One region of the Streptomyces sp. NPDC048182 genome, then DNA from elsewhere that is predicted to be linked to it. Evidence: riboswitches for the same ligand, from Rfam matches in the RefSeq annotation. Region 1 holds a riboswitch; the other holds the start of a gene.
What was found. A riboswitch is a leader RNA that binds a small molecule or an ion and turns the genes downstream of it on or off. The one in region 1 is predicted to bind S-adenosylmethionine.

Region 1 (8,143 bases):
GACGGTGATCCGCTCGTCCTCCAGGAGGGCGGTGATCGGCCCCGGGTCGCGGTGGCCGAGCGGGGGCATCGCGTTGAAGAGGTGGGTGGCGACGGTGGCGCCGGCGTCGATGGCCTGGAGCGTCTGCTCGTAGGTGGCGTCGGTGTGGCCGACCGCCGCGATCACGCCGTGCTCGGTCAGGAGGCGGACGGAGTCCAGGCCGCCGGGCAGCTCGGTGGCGAGCGTCATCATCTTGGCGTGGCCGTGCGCCGCGTCGATCAGCTTGCGGACCTCCGCCGGGTCGGGGTCGCGCAGCAGCGTCTCGTCGTGCGCGCCCTTGCGGCACGGGGAGATGAAGGGGCCCTCGAAGTGGATGCCCGCGATGTCGCCCTGCTGGGCCAGTTCGGCGAGCATCCCGGCGTGCCGGGCGAGGAAGTCCAGGTCGCCGGTGACGGCGGAGGCGACCAGGGTGGTGGTGCCGTGCAGGCGGTGCGTGTGCACGCCCTTGAGCACCGCCTCGGCGTCGCCGCCGGCGAAGGAGGCGCCGCCGCCGCCGTGGTTGTGCAGGTCCACGAAGCCGGGGACCACCCAGTGGCCGGCGAGGTCGTAGGTCTCGGCATCCGGGGGCGCCGCCTCGGCGATCCGCGTGCCGTCCACGACCACGCGGCCGTCGTCCACGGTGCCGGTGGGCAGGACCACCCGGGCGCCGGCGAGAACCTTGCTTGGGGCCATCAGGTGGTTACCTCCGGATGAGTGGGGGTGGGGGAGCCCGCGTGCAGCAGGTCCCAGGCCAGCAGGCCCGCGCCCAGGCAGCCGGCCGTGTCGCCCAGGGCCGCGGGGACGATCTCCGGCAGCTTCTGGAAGGTGACCCGCCGCCGGACGGCGTCCCGCAGCGGTGTGAACAAGGTTTCCCCCGCCTCGGCCAGCCCGCCACCGATGATCAGGACCCGCGGGTCCAGCAGGGTGAGCGCGGTGACCAGGCCGTCGGCGAGCGCGTCCACCGCGGCCTGCCAGACGGCGACGGCGCGGACGTCGCCCGACTCGACGGCCTTGGCGCAGTCGGCGGCGTCCGCCGCCGGGTCGCCGCACGCCTCGGCCCAGGCCAGGCTGACCGCCGACGCGGAGGCGAACCGCTCCAGGCAGCCGCGCTGCCCGCACGGGCAGGCCAGCCCGCCGGGGCGGACGACGATGTGGCCGATCTCGCCGGCGAAGCCGTGCGCCCCCGCCTCCACCCGGCCGTCCACGCCGATCGCGCCGGCGATGCCGGTGCCCAGCGGCACGAACAGGAACCGGTCGGCGCCGTGCCCTGCCCCGATCCGGCCCTCGGCGAGGCCGCCGGTGCGCACGTCGTGGCCGAGGGCGACGGGGATGCCGCCGAGCCGCTCGGTGAGCAGGGCGCGCAGCGGGACGTCGCGCCAGCCGAGGTTGGCGGCGTAGACGGCGATGCCTTCGGCGTCGTCGACGATGCCGGGCACCGCGACACCGGCCGCGGCGGCGCTCTCGCCGTACCGCTCGGCGCCGAGAGCGCGCAGTTCGGCGGCGAAGTCCAGGATCTCGGCGACGACCGCCTCGGGGCCCCGGTCGCGCCCGGTGGCCCGGCGCGCCTGGTGCAGCAGCTCGCCCTCGGGTCCCGCGAGGGCGGCCTTCATCCCGGTGCCGCCCACGTCGAGGGCGATGACATGTCTCACGGGGGACAGTGTGGCCCTTACACCCGGGAGAGGTCTAGTCCATTGGGGTGGTGTAGACCTTAGTCCGGTAAGTGAACGCGCGGTGACGTCCGCGCGTGCTCGGGGTACGGCGGCAGCGGGGTTGGGGCAGTGAGGGTGCAGCGGCGTAGGACGGCAATGACCGCGATGGTGTCCGCGGTGGGCATGACGGCGGCCCTCGGCGGCTGCGGGCTCACCGGCGACTCCGACACGACGACCCTGAAGCTGGTCGCCGCCGACTACGGCGACAGCAGGGCCAACGGCTCGCAGGCCTACTGGAACGAGCTGGCCAAGGCGTACGAGTCCCAGCACCCGGACACGCACGTCGAGGTGTCCGTCTACTCCTGGAACGACGTCGACCGCAAGGTCCGCGAGATGGTCGACGCCGGCGACCCGCCGGACATGGCGCAGATCGGCGCGTACTCCGACTACGCGGCGAGGGGGCTGCTCTACCGCGCCGACGACCTGCTCTCCATCCCCGTCCAGGCCGACTTCGTCTCGCAGCTGGCGGCGGCCGGGCAGGTGCGGGGGGTGCAGTACGGGATGCCGTTCGCGGCCTCGACGCGGGTGCTGTTCTACAACAAGGCCCTGTTCGCCAAGGCCGGCGCCACCCCGCCGAAGACCTGGGACGAGCTGGCCTCGGCCGCGCGGGCGCTGAAGTCGGAGGGCGTGAAGTACCCCTACGCGCTGCCGCTCGGGCCCGAGGAGGCGCAGGCCGAGACGATGCAGTGGATGCTCAGCGGCGGGGGCGGCTACACCGACACCGTCGGCACCTACTCCGTCGACTCCCCGCAGAACGTCGACACCTTCACCTGGCTCAAGGACGACCTGGTCGGCCCCGGCCTGACCGGCCCGGTCGCGCCCGGCAAGCTGAACCGCGCCGACGCCTTCGCCGCCTTCACGCGCGGCGACGTCGGCATGCTCAACGGCCACCCGTCGCTGATGAAGGCGGCCTCCGCCAAGGGCGTGAAGTACGGCATGGTGCCGACGCCGGGCATCGACGGGGAGAGCAAGAACACCCTCGGGGTGAGCGACTGGATGACGGCCTTCAAGAAGAACGGCCACCAGGACCAGATCGGCGACTTCCTCGACTTCGTCTACAGCGACGACAACGTCCTGGACTTCTCCCGCGAGTACGACCTCCTGCCGGTCACCACCTCGGCGTCGGAGACCATGTCGTCGGCCGCCGAGGACAAGGCCCTCAAGCCCTTCCTGGACGAGCTCCTGCTCTCGGAGCTGTACCCGGTCGGCGACGCGTCCTGGGCCTCGGTCAGCGCGGACGTCAAGAAGCGCATCGGCCAGACGGTCGTCTCCGGCGGCAGCCCGAAGGCGGTCCTGACCGATATCCAGTCGTCGGCGGTGCGGGCGGACAGCGGCAGTTAGGCTGCCCGGCATGGACGACGGACCGCTGGAGCGCCGGGAGCTGGACATCCTCGCCCTGGAGCGGCGCGGGTTTCCGGGGCCCGGGGCGAAGGAGCGGGCCGTGCGGGAGGAGCTGGGGCTGGCGCCGGTGCGGTACTACCAGCTGCTCAACGCCCTCCTCGACGATCCCCGCGCCCTGGCCGCCGACCCGGTGACGGTCAACCGGCTGCGCCGGGTGCGGGAGGCGCGGCGCGCGGAGCGCTGAGGCGTCGATTCCCGCACGCGGGATAGGTTCCGGCCATGGGCAGCCACGCGTACTCCACCTCAGCAGACCTTCCCGTGCCGTCGTCCCGGGCCGGGCGCGACGGGCTCGACGCGCTGCTCGCGCGGCCCGGCGGGGCGGTCGTCGCGCTGGACTTCGACGGGACCCTCGCGCCGATCGTGCCGGACCCCGACCGGGCCCGCGCCCACCCCGACGCCGTGCCCGCGCTGGCGGCCCTGGCCCCCCGGCTCGCCTCCGTCGCGGTGATCACCGGCCGCCCGGCCGCCGTCGCCGTCGAGCACGGCGGCTTCGCGGACGTGCCGGGCCTGGAGCACCTCGTCGTCCTCGGCCACTACGGCGCCGAGCGCTGGGACGCCGCCACCGGCACCCTCTCCGCCCCCGCCCCGCACCCCGGCGTCGCCGCCGTACGCGCCGAGCTGCCGAGCCTGCTCGCCGGGGTCGGGGGCGCGTGGCTGGAGGAGAAGGGGCACGCCGTGGCCGTCCACACCCGCCGCGCCCCCGACCCCCAGGCCGCCTTCGACGCCCTGCGCGGCCCCCTGACCGCCCTCGCCGAGCGCAACGGCCTGGTCGTGGAGCCCGGCCGGATGGTCCTGGAACTGCGCCCGCCGGGCATGGACAAGGGCGTGGCGCTGCGCGAGTACGCCCGTGCGGCCGGCGCGACCTCGGTCCTCTACGCCGGCGACGACCTCGGCGACCTGCCCGCCTTCGCCGCCGTCGACGCCCTCCGCGCCGCCGGCACCCCGGGCCTCCTGGTGTGCAGCGGCAGCGACGAGGTCACGAAGCTGCGCGACCGGGCCGACCTGACGGTGGACGGCCCGGCGGGCGTGGTGCGCCTGCTGCGCGCCCTGTCAGCGGCGCTCGGCTAGGGCGCGCCTGGGGGCAGCGGCGGCACACGTGCGGCCGACGTGACTGCATGCCCTAGGGGCGCGGGGCTGTGTCGATCTGCGGCTCCGCCGCGTGGGCGCGACCAGCCACGACGCGCCCGCAGGCGACCACGACCCGCGCCCTCCGCCCCCCTAGCCCCGCAGCGCCTCCAGCTGCTCCATGAACCACCGGGCCGGCGGCAGCGCCGTCCCCGCTGCCGCGAGGCGCTCGCTGCGCGCGACCCGCTCCGCCGACGGCAGGGTCAGCGCCCGGTGGAGGGCATCCGCGGTGCCGGTGATGTCGTACGGGTTGACTACGATCGCGTCCTCGCCCAGCTCCTCGTACGCCCCCGCCTCGCGCGACAGCACCAGCGCGCAGCCCTGGTCGGAGACGAGCGGGACCTCCTTGGCGACCAGGTTCATGCCGTCGCGGATGGGGTTGACGAGGGCCACGTCGGCCAGCCGGTAGGCGGCCAGGGAGCGGGCGAAGTCGTCCTCGACGTGCAGCACGACCGGCGTCCACCCGGCCGTGCCGTACTCGGCGTTGATCTCCTCGGCGACCCGCTGCACCTCGGCCGTGTAGTCCCGGTACACGGCGAGGTCCTGCCGCGAGGGGTAGGCGAAGGCCACGTGCACGACGCGCTCGCGCCACTCGGGGCGGCCGGCGAGCAGCTGCCGGTAGGCGTGCAGGCCGCGCACGATGTTCTTCGACAGCTCGGTGCGGTCGACCCGGACGATGGTGCGCCGGCCCTCACCGATCTGCTCGCGCAGCGCCGCCATCCGCTCGTCGACGTCCGCCTCGTGGGACCGCTTGCGCAGGAAGTCGGCGTCGGCGCCGAGCCCGTGCACGCCGATCTCCGTGCCGCCCGTGCCGCCCACCAGCGCGTCGCAGCAGGCGGTGAAGGCGTCCGCCCAGCGCCGGGTCAGGAAGCCGAGCCGGTCGGCGCCGAGCATCGAGCGCAGCACCTGCTCGGCGATGTCGTCGGGCAGCATCCGGAAGTAGTCGACCGGCGCCCAGGGCGTGTGCGAGAAGTGCCCGATGCGCAGGTCGGGACGGAGCTCGCGGAGCATGCCGGGGACCAGCACCAGGTGGTAGTCCTGCACGACGGCGACCGCCCCCTCGGCGGCCTCCTCGGCAAGGGCCTCGGCGAAGGCCCGGTTGTACGCCTCGTAGGACGCCCACTGGCGGCGGAACTCGGCGTCGAAGACGGGCTCCAGCGGGGTCTGGTACAGCATGTGGTGCACGAACCACAGCACCGAGTTGGCGATCCCGTTGTACGCGTCCGCGTGCACCTCGGCCGGCACGTCCAGCATCCGCACGCCGTCCTCGCCGACGCCCTGCCGCACCGCCTCGCGGTCGCCCTCGCCGAGCGCGGAGCACACCCACAGCGCCCCCGCGTCGGGGCCGATGGCCGACAGCCCGGACACCAGCCCGCCCCCGCCGCGTTTCGCGCGCAGGGAGCCGTCCTCCCGCACCTCGTAGGAGACCGGCCCGCGATTGGAGGCCACCAGCACCTGGGCATCACCGAACGTCGACATACGCCTCAACGTAGCCCGGCCCCCGAGCGCTCAAACACGCGTACGCCGTCGCGCGTTTCCCGAGTTCACGCCACTCTCCGCGCCGCGTACTCCGCCAGCTCCGCCATCGGCGGGCGCTCCTCGGTGTCCACGGCGTACGTGCGCGGCTCGAAGCCGTCCGCGCCGCGTTCGAACTGGGTCAGCGAGGGCCGCACCAGATGGCCGCGCGCCAGGCGCAGCTGGGCCGTGCGGTAGATCGCCGCGGCCATCCGGCCGAGCGCCCGCCCGTCCTGGTGCCGGTGCAGCCGCACCCCCACGTCGACCTGTGCCAGCGCGTCCAGGCCGACCAGGTGCAGGGCGTCCACGAGGAGGCCCAGCTCCACGCCGTAGCCGACCGGGAACGGCAGCCGCTCCAGGAGCGTGCGCCGGGCCGCGTACTCGCCGCCGAGGGGCTGCACGAAGCCGGCCAGCCGGGGCCAGTGCAGGTTGAGCAGCGGCCTGGCGACCAGCTCGGTGACCCGGCCGCCCTCGCCGGCGGCCTCCCCGAGGGGGCGGTCGTACATCGCCTTGACCAGGTGCAGCTCCGGGTCGGTGAGCAGCGGGCCGACGATGCCGGAGACGAAGTCGGCCGAGAAGTCGCGCAGGTCGGCGTCGACGAAGCAGACGATGTCGCCGCCGGTCACCAGCAGCGAGCGCCACAGCACCTCGCCCTTGCCGGGCACGGCCGGCAGCCGGGGCAGCACCTCGTCGCGGTGCACCACGCGGGCGCCGGCCGCCGCGGCCACCTCGGAGGTGCGGTCGGTGGAGCCGGAGTCGATCACCACGACCTCGTCCACCAGGGGCGCCCGCTCCATCAGCTCGCGCCGGATCACCGCGACGATCTGCCCGACCGTCGCCTCCTCGTCCAGGGCGGGCAGCACCACGCTGACCGTCTGGCCGGTGGCCCGCTTGGCCGCGAGAAGCCGGGCGAGCGGCCGGTCGGCGGCGGACCAGGAGCGCGTGCTCAGCCAGCGCTCGACTTCTTCCAGCACGGTCGGCGGCTCCTCTGTGATCCATCTCGCGGTACGGACGACTATCTCAAGTGTCCTGGCCTTCGGTTACAGTCTTGAACAGCGCCGGTGACCTCCGCATGCCGGGGGCCCGGGCGCCGACAACCGCAGACACAACCGCATACCGCTCATCCAGAGGGGCAGAGGGAACGGCCCGTTGAAGCCCCGGCAACCCTCCAGCCGGTCTCGCCATCGCGAGGCTCCCGGCTCGGGAAGGTGCCAATTCCGTCTCGCGACGAGATGCGTCGTGAGGAAGATGAGGAGAAAGGGCCTCGCCTCACATGGCTGTGCAGACTGCCGAAAGCACCACTGCTGAAAGCACCACCACCGCTTCCGCGACCGACCTCGGTCCCGCCACCGCGCTCTCCTGCCGCGAATGCGGCCACCGCGTCCCGCTCGGCCCGCTCTTCGCCTGCGAGGAGTGTTTCGGCCCGCTGGAGATCGCCTACGACTTCTCGGGCCACGACCCCGAGGAGCTGCGCCGGACGATCGAGGCGGGCCCCGCGAACATCTGGCGGTACGCGCCGCTGCTGCCCGTCCCCGCCGACGTGGCCGAGAAGCCGAACCTGAACCCGGGCTGGACCAAGCTGGTCAAGGCCGACAACCTCGCCCGCGAGCTGGGCGTCACCGGCGGCCTCTACGTCAAGGACGACTCCGGCAACCCGACGCACTCCTTCAAGGACCGCGTCGTCGCGCAGGCCCTGGAGGCCGCCCGCGCCTTCGGCTTCACCACCCTGTCCTGCTCCTCCACCGGCAACCTGGCCGGCGCGGTCGGCGCCGCCGCCGCCCGGGCCGGCTTCCGCTCCTGCGTGTTCATCCCGCACGACCTGGAGCAGGGCAAGGTCGTCATGGCCGCGGTCTACGGCGGCGAGCTGGTCGGCATCGAGGGCAACTACGACGACGTCAACCGCTTCTGCTCCGAGCTGATCGGCGACCCGGCCGGCGAGGGCTGGGGCTTCGTCAACGTCAACCTGCGGCCGTACTACGCGGAGGGCTCCAAGACCCTGGCGTACGAGATCTGCGAGCAGCTCGGCTGGCAGCTCCCCGACCAGCTGGTGATCCCGATCGCCTCCGGCTCCCAGCTCACGAAGATCGACAAGGGGCTCAAGGAGCTGATCGCGCTCGGCCTGGTCGAGGACAAGCCGTACAAGATCTTCGGTGCGCAGGCCGAGGGCTGCTCCCCGGTCTCCGCCGCCTTCAAGGCCGGCCACGACGTGGTGCGCCCGCAGAAGCCGGACACCATCGCCAAGTCGCTCGCCATCGGCAACCCGGCCGACGGCCCCTACGTCCTGGACATCGCCCGCCGCACCGGCGGCGCCGTGGAGGACGTGACCGACGAGCAGATCGTGGACGCGATCAAGCTGCTCGCCCGCACCGAGGGCA
Region 2 (8,143 bases), on a different contig from region 1:
GGCGGGCTCATCGCCTTCCTGCTGGTCCTCGGGCGCACCTACGCGGCCAAGAGGTTCACGCACGAGCAGGCGACCGCCGCGATCGTCGTGTCGTACTACTGGCACTTCGTCGACGTCGTGTGGATCGGCCTCTTCGCCACGATCTACATGATCAAGTAGTCGCGGCACGCACCCGCGCAATTCCCGAAGCATCGACGCAGAAGATCCTGACACCGGGGTAATCCGTGAAAAAGCTCTCCGCACGACGGCGCCATCCGCTGGCCGCGCTCGTCGTCCTACTCCTCGCGCTGGCCTGCACCGGGGGGCTGTACGCCGCGTTCGCGCCCGCGAGCAAGGCGCAGGCAGACGACTCAGCCCAGTCCCTCGCCATCAGCGAGGGCAAGAAGCTCTACACCGTGGGCTGCGCCAGCTGCCACGGCACCGGGGGCCAGGGCACCACCGACGGCCCGAGCCTGGCCGGTGTGGGCGCCGCGTCCGTGGACTTCCAGGTGGGCACCGGCCGCATGCCGGCCCAGCAGCCGGGCGCGCAGATCCCCAAGAAGAAGGTCATCTACTCGCAGGCCGAGATCGACCAGCTCGCGGCCTACATCTCCTCCCTGGGCGCCGGTCCGGCGATCCCGACCAAGGAGAACTACGGCCCCGAGGGCGCGGACATCGGCAAGGGCGGCGAGCTGTTCCGCTCCAACTGCGCCCAGTGCCACAACTTCACCGGCAAGGGCGGCGCGCTCACACACGGCAAGTTCGCCCCCTCGCTGGAGGGCGTCAGCCCCAAGCACATCTACGAGGCCATGCAGACCGGCCCGCAGAACATGCCCTCCTTCCCCGACACCACCATGTCGGAGCAGAACAAGAAGGACATCATCGCGTACCTGAACGCGGTCAACGGAGACGAGACCACGAGCCCCGGCGGCCTGGAGCTGGGTGGGCTGGGGCCGGTCAGCGAGGGTCTGTTCGCCTGGGTCTTCGGGCTCGGCGTGCTGGTCGCGGTCGCCGTCTGGGTAGCCGCTCGGACCGCAAAGGCCAAGAAGTCATGAGTAGCCAAGACATCCCCGAAGAGAACAACCTCCCCGCCGCGCCGCACGCCGCGCGCGGCCAGGTCCGCCTCGCGGACGAGGAGAACCCGTTCGCCGACCCGGGCCTGCCGCCGCACGAGCACCGGGTCCAGGACATCGACGAGCAGGCCGCCAAGCGGTCCGAGCGCGCCGTCGCCCTGCTGTTCACGCTGTCGATGCTGGCCACCGTCGGCTTCATCGCCGCCTACGTGAGCATCGACGTCGACCAGTCGGTCTACATCTTCCCGATCGGTCACATCAGCGCGCTGAACTTCGCGCTCGGCCTGACCCTCGGCATCGCGCTCTTCGCGATCGGCGCGGGCGCGGTCCACTGGGCCCGCACCCTGATGTCCGACGAGGAGCTGACCGACGAGCGCCACGACATCGCGGCCTCGGCGGAGCTGCGCGCCAAGGTGCACGCCGACTTCAAGCAGGGCGCCAAGGAGTCCGCGATCGGGCGCCGCAAGCTGATCCGCAACACGATGCTCGGCGCGGTGGCCCTGGTGCCGCTCTCCGGCGTCGTGCTGCTGCGTGACCTCGGCCCGCTGCCCGGCACCAAGCTGCGCCACACCATCTGGTCCAAGGGCAAGCTGCTGGTCAACGTCAACACCAACCAGCCGCTGCGCCCCTCCGACGTCGCGGTGGGCTCGCTCACCTTCGCCCGGCCCGAGGGCCTGGAGGAGAGCGACGAGGAGTTCCAGAACGAGATCGCCAAGGCCGCCCTGATGATCGTCCGTATCCAGCCGGACAACATCAAGGACAAGCGCGAACTCGAGTGGTCGCACGAGGGCATCGTCGCGTACTCGAAGATCTGCACCCACGTCGGCTGCCCGATCTCCCTGTACGAGCAGCAGACGCACCACGTGCTCTGCCCCTGCCACCAGTCCACCTTCGACCTCGCCGACGGTGCCCGGGTCATCTTCGGTCCCGCCGGTCACGCCCTGCCGCAGCTGCGCATCGGTGTGAACGACGAGGGTTACCTCGAAGCGCTCGGCGACTTCGAAGAGCCCGTCGGTCCTGCCTACTGGGAGCGCGGATGAGCACTTCAGCAAGCACCACGCCCGCCGGCCGCACCCGCGGCAAGGCGCCGGCCGGCGAGCGCGTCGCCGACTGGGCGGACGGCCGGCTGGGGATCTACGCCCTGGCCAAGTCCAACATGCGCAAGATCTTCCCCGACCACTGGTCGTTCATGCTGGGCGAGATCTGCCTCTACAGCTTCATCATCATCATCCTCACGGGTGTGTACCTGACGCTGTTCTTCCACCCGTCGATGACCGAGGTCACCTACCACGGCTCGTACGTGCCCCTCCAGGGCCAGATGATGAGCGACGCGTACGCCTCGACGCTGCACATCAGCTTCGACGTCCGCGGCGGTCTGCTCATCCGGCAGATCCACCACTGGGCGGCGCTGATCTTCCTGGCCGGCATGTTCGTGCACATGATGCGCGTGTTCTTCACCGGCGCGTTCCGCAAGCCGCGCGAGGTCAACTGGCTGTTCGGCTTCCTGCTGCTCGTCCTCGGCATGTTCACCGGCTTCACCGGCTACTCGCTCCCGGACGACCTGCTCTCCGGCACCGGTATCCGCTTCATGGAGGGCGCGATTTTGTCCGTGCCGATCGTCGGCACGTACCTGTCGTTCTTCCTCTTCGGCGGAGAGTTCCCCGGCCACGACTTCGTCGGGCGGTTCTACTCGGTCCACATCCTGCTGCTGCCGGGCATCATGCTGGGTCTGGTGGTCGCCCACCTGATCCTGGTGATCTACCACAAGCACACGCAGTTCGCGGGCCCCGGCCGCACCAACAAGAACGTCGTCGGCATGCCGCTGCTGCCGGTGTACACGGCCAAGGCCGGAGGCTTCTTCTTCCTGGTCTTCGGCGTGATCGCCGTGGTCTCGGCCATCGCCACGATCAACCCGATCTGGGCCATCGGCCCCTACCGCCCGGACCAGGTCTCCACCGGCGCCCAGCCCGACTGGTACATGGGCTTCTCCGAGGGCCTGATCCGCGTGATGCCGGGCTGGGAGGTCAACTTCTGGGGCCACACGCTCGTCCTGGGCGTGTTCATCCCGCTGCTGATCTTCCCGCTGGTCCTGGTGGCCATCGCGGTGTACCCGTTCATCGAGTCCTGGGTCACCGGGGACAAGAGCGAGCACCACATCCTGGACCGCCCGCGCAACGCCCCGACCCGCACCGCCTTCGGTGTGGCCTGGATGACGGTCTACTTCGTGCTGCTCATCGGCGGCGGCAACGACCTGTGGGCCACGCACTTCCACCTGTCGCTGAACGCGATCACCTGGTTCGTCCGGATCATGTTCTTCGTCGGCCCGGTACTCGCCTTCGTGGTCACCAAGCGGATCTGCCTCGGCCTGCAGCGCCGGGACAAGGAGAAGGTGCTGCACGGCCGCGAGTCGGGCATCATCAAGCGCCTGCCGCACGGTGAGTTCATCGAGGTGCACGAGCCGCTCAGCCAGGAGGCGCTGCACACCCTCACGGCGCACAACCAGTACGCCCCCGCCGAGATCGGCCCGGCGACCGACGAGAACGGCGTCGAGCGCAAGGTCGCCGGTCCCGAGCGGCTGCGCGCCAAGCTGAGCAAGGCGTACTACGGCGAGGACGCGCAGATCCAGAAGCCGACCGTCGAGGAGTACAAGGAGATCACCAGCGGCCACGGCCACCACTGATCCTCTCTCTCCCGCCACGTCGCCACACGACGGGCCGAGGGCCCCCGTCCGGGAATCGGACGGGGGCCCTCGGCGCTGCCCGGGCCTGGATAGGGTGGGGTGTACGTCGGGTGTGTGTACACCCCAGGACCCTGAAACCCCCAGGAGCGGCTCATGAGCGCTGTTACCCCCGCCGGAGGCGACACCGCGGCGGACCGCTCCTGGCCCGCCCTGCTGAACGGCCTCCTGGAGGGCCGCGACCTCTCCGCCGACGACACCGCCTGGGCGCTGGACGTCATCATGCGCGGCGAGGCCACCGACGCGCAGATCGCCGGCTTCGCGGTGGCGCTGCGCGCCAAGGGCGAGACGGTCGAGGAGATCTCCGGGCTGGTCCGCACGATGTACGCGCACGCCAACGTGATCGAGGTGCCGGGGGAGACGGTCGACATCGTCGGCACCGGCGGCGACGGCGCGAAGACGGTCAACATCTCCACCATGTCGGCCATCGTCGTGGCCGGCACCGGTGCGAAGGTCGTCAAGCACGGCAACCGGGCCGCGTCCTCCGCCTCCGGCGCCTCCGACGTGCTGGAGAAGCTCGGCGTGAACCTCCAGCTGACGCCGCGCCGGGTCGCGGAGGTCGCCGAGGAGGCGGGGGTCACCTTCTGCTTCGCCGTGAAGTTCCACCCGGCGCTGCGGCACGTGGCCGGGGCGCGGGGGCAGCTGGGCATCCGGACGGTGTTCAACTTCCTCGGCCCGCTCACGAACCCCGCGCAGGTCAAGGCGCAGGCCATCGGGGTCGCGGACGCCCGGATGGCCCCCATCATCGCCGGTGTCTTCGCCGAGCGGGGGCACTCCTCGCTGGTCTTCCGCGGCGACGACGGCCTGGACGAGCTGACCACCACCGCGACGTCGCGGGTCTGGGTGGTGCGGGACGGCACGGTCACCGAGGAGGCCTTCGACCCCCGGGACGTCGGCCTGGACCTGGTCCCGGTGTCGGCGCTGCGGGGCGCTGACGCGTCCTACAACGCGGACGTCGCGCGCCGGCTGCTGGCCGGTGAGCGAGGTCCCGTGCGGGACGCGGTGCTGCTCAATTCGGCGGCGGCGCTGGTGGCCCTGGAGCCCGGCGCCGGGTCGCTGACCTCGCGGCTGCGGGCCGGGATGTCCCGCGCCGCCGAGGCGATCGACTCCGGCGCGGCCCTGCGGGCGCTTGAGCGGTGGGTGACGGCGAGCAACGCGTAGGGGGTGGCCGGGGGTTTGGTTCTCGTCCGCGGGAGCGTCGTGGCTGGTCGCGCAGTTCCCCGCGCCCCCAAAAACAGGCCAGCGTAGCTGCGGGCAGTCGTGCCGCTGGGGCGGCACGGGTGGGCGCTGGGGGTCCCCCCTGCTCGAAGAGCTTGGGGGAGGCACCCCGCAGCGCCGGGCTGCGCCACGCCCCCCCGTAGTGCCGGGTTGCGACACGATGCCGGGTGCGGGCGCGTCGTGGCTGGTCGCGCAGTTCCCCGCGCCCCTGAGGGGGTTGCAGTCCCGTGTCCCGCAATTCGGACTCGGGTTGCGGGGTGCCGCGGGCATCCCGTACGTTCCTTGGCAGGTCATGAGCGACAGTCATTCGGCCCCGGCCGACTGTCCGGCAACCCTCCGTCCGTGGCGGGGTGCCCCGGGTGAAGACCAGGTCGTAGGCAGCGAGGTCTGCGGCAAGCGCGGACTCCTCGCGTCACCAGGGGTCCTGGTCGTTCGAGGGAGCCTTCCGTGAATCAGCGAATGCGATAGGGCCGCAGAGCCCCGCCTCCGCATCCCCCTTCACCTCTCCGTCACGCTCGAGCACACCCGCTCGCGTGGTGGATTCCGCCTGCCTTCACGGGAGTTCCCCCATGACCGTCGCCGCCGTTCCCGCCGTCTGCGCCCCGCTGCCCGTCCTCGGCCGGGACGTCACCGTGCCGCTCGTCACCGGCGGCGAGGTCACCTACGCCGCGCTCGACTACGCCGCCAGCGCCCCGGCGCTCCAGCGGGTCTGGGACGACGTGGCCGCCTACGCCCCGTACTACGGCAGCGTCCACCGGGGCGCCGGGTACCTCTCGCAGCTCTCCACCGACCTGTTCGAGAACGCCCGCCGGGACGTCGCCGCGTTCCTCGGCTGCCGCGAGGGCGACCAGGTCGTCTTCACCCGGTCCACCACCGACTCGCTGAACCTCCTGGCCGCCGCGCTCCCGGCCGGCTGCGAGGTCTTCGTCTTCGAGACCGAGCACCACGCCTCCCTGCTGCCCTGGCGGAACGCCGAGGTCACCTACCTGGACGCCCCGAGCAGCCCGGCCGAGGCCGTCGAGACGCTGGAGCGCGCCCTCGCCGCCAGGGAGCCGTACGGCCCCGCCCTGGTCTGCGTCACCGGCGCCTCCAACGTCACCGGCGAGCTGTGGCCGGTGCGCGAACTGGCCGCCGCCGCGCACGCGCACGGCGCCCGGATCGTCCTGGACGCCGCCCAGCTCGCCCCGCACCACCCGGTCGACGTCCGCGACCTGGACGTGGACTGGGTCGCCTTCTCCGGGCACAAGCTGTACGCCCCCTTCGGCGCCGGCGTGCTGGCCGGCCGCTCCGACTGGCTGCGCGAGGCCGACCCGTACCTGGCCGGCGGCGGCGCCAGCCGCAAGGTCAGCCGGCGCGCCGACGGGGGCGTGGACGTGGAGTGGCACGACAGCGCCGCCCGGCACGAGGCCGGCTCGCCCAACGTCATCGGCGCCTACTCCATCGCGTCGGCCTGCAAGGCGCTCACCGAGGCCGGCTTCGAGGCGCTGGTCGCCCGCGAGGAGTACCTGATCGCCAAGGTGCGCGCGGGTCTCGCCGAGGTGTCCGAGGTGCGCGTCCTGTCGCTCTTCGGCGACGACGCCCCGCGCGTCGGGGTCATCTCCTTCGTCGTCGAGGGCTGGAACAGCTCCCACTTCGCCGCCGCCCTGTCCGCCGAGTACGGCATCGGGGTGCGCGACGGGCTGTTCTGCGCCCACCCGCTGGTGCGCACCCTGCTCGGCAGCGACCCGCAGACGCAGGGCGAGTGCGGGGCGCCCGAGGCGGCACCGGGGGAGAAGTCGCTGAACGCCATCCGGGTCAGCTTCGGCGCGGGCACGCCGGACGAGCACGTCGAGCGGTTCGTGGGCGCGGTGCGCACGCTGGTGCGCGAGGGCGCCCGGTGGAGCTACCGCACCGAGGAGGGCCGCTGCGTCCCGGACACCTCCGCCTGAGCCCCGGGTGCCGAGATCCTCAGTTGTCGAGGCCGATGGCGAAGGCGGCCTCCAGGTCGTGCTGGGAGTAGGTGCGGAACGCCACGTGCGTGTCCGTGCCCTCCACGCCCGGGATCTTGCTGATCCGGCCGGGGATCACGTCGGCCAGGTCCTCGTGCCGGGCCACCCGGACCATGGCGATCAGGTCGTAGGTGCCGGTGACGGAGAAGACCTCGGAGACGCTGTCCAGCGCGGCGATCTGCTCCGCGATCTCGGGGATGCGGTCCACGCTGGTCTTGATGAGGACGATCGCGCTGATCACGGCTGGTTCTCTCCCTCGGGGGCGGCGGTCGCTGGGGCCGTCCTCACTCTAGGCCCTGCCCGCCCCGCCCCCGGCTTCCGCCCGAACCGCAGCCAGGCGTAGCAGAAGCCGAGGCCGAAGCCGACCAGGTGGGCCAGGTAGGCCACGCCCGGGCCGTCCCCGGCGCGCCCGGCCGCCATCCACTGCAGGGCCGCCCAGAACGGCAGCACCAGCCAGGCCGGGAAGCGCAGGGGCAGGAAGAAGGCGAACGGGAGCAGGCTGATCACCCTGGCCCGAGGGAAGAGGAACAGGAAGGCGCCGAGGACCGCCGAGATCGCCCCGGAGGCGCCGACCAGCGGCTGATCGGAGTCGGTGTTGGCCAGCGCGTAGCCGAGCAGCGCCAGGTAGCCCGAGCACAGGTAGAAGAGCAGGAACCGGAGCCGGCCCATGCGCTCCTCCGTCATCGCGCCGAAGACGTAGAGGAAGAGCATGTTGCCGAGCAGGTGCACCCAGCCGCCGTGCACGAACAGCGCCGTCGCCGGGGTCAGCGCGGACCAGGGGGAGTCCTCGAACAGGTCTGCGGGGATCACGCCCCAGCGGTGGAAGTAGGCCCGCTGCGCGGCGAGCGCCTCCTCGCCCGTGCCGTACGCCGGATTCAGCCCGGCCGCCGGGCTGACCAGGAACAGCAGGCAGCAGGCGGCGAGCAGCGCACTTGTCACCGGCGCCTGCGGCCGGCCGCGGGTGAGCAGGCGGCCGGCCGAGCGGACGGCCCTGGTGGTCCAGTCGCGGATCATGGACACAGAGCATGGCGCAAGCGGACGCATGGACCCATACCGCCTCGCCGCCGTGGACGCGTGGACGGCGGGTACCCGCCAGGCCGTAGGGTTACGAGCCACACGCACCGGGCGCCCCGGCGCGTCGCCGACAC

Region 2: it holds a riboswitch for S-adenosylmethionine, as region 1 does, so the genes downstream of both, ACGFZL_RS22275 (aminotransferase class V-fold PLP-dependent enzyme) here and thrC (threonine synthase) in region 1, are expected to answer to the same signal.

What each region holds. Positions count from the first base shown of each region.
Region 1 is NZ_JBIDAQ010000006.1:398,897-407,039, reverse strand. It holds gene nagA (N-acetylglucosamine-6-phosphate deacetylase) at 1-711, opposite strand, end outside; gene ACGFZL_RS15290 (ROK family protein) at 711-1,628, opposite strand; gene ACGFZL_RS15285 (ABC transporter substrate-binding protein) at 1,833-3,068, shown strand; gene ACGFZL_RS15280 (DUF3263 domain-containing protein) at 3,079-3,312, shown strand; gene otsB (trehalose-phosphatase) at 3,348-4,196, shown strand; gene ACGFZL_RS15270 (trehalose-6-phosphate synthase) at 4,347-5,732, opposite strand; gene ACGFZL_RS15265 (glucosyl-3-phosphoglycerate synthase) at 5,798-6,742, opposite strand; SAM riboswitch class I at 6,886-7,023, shown strand; gene thrC (threonine synthase) at 7,042-8,143, shown strand, end outside.
Region 2 is NZ_JBIDAQ010000011.1:220,571-228,713, reverse strand. It holds gene ACGFZL_RS22300 (heme-copper oxidase subunit III) at 1-159, shown strand, start outside; gene ACGFZL_RS22295 (c-type cytochrome) at 225-1,034, shown strand; gene ACGFZL_RS22290 (Rieske 2Fe-2S domain-containing protein) at 1,031-2,092, shown strand; gene ACGFZL_RS22285 (cytochrome bc complex cytochrome b subunit) at 2,089-3,732, shown strand; gene trpD (anthranilate phosphoribosyltransferase) at 3,886-4,950, shown strand; SAM riboswitch class IV at 5,296-5,412, shown strand; gene ACGFZL_RS22275 (aminotransferase class V-fold PLP-dependent enzyme) at 5,577-6,935, shown strand; gene ACGFZL_RS22270 (Lrp/AsnC ligand binding domain-containing protein) at 6,955-7,236, opposite strand; gene ACGFZL_RS22265 (rhomboid family intramembrane serine protease) at 7,233-8,009, opposite strand.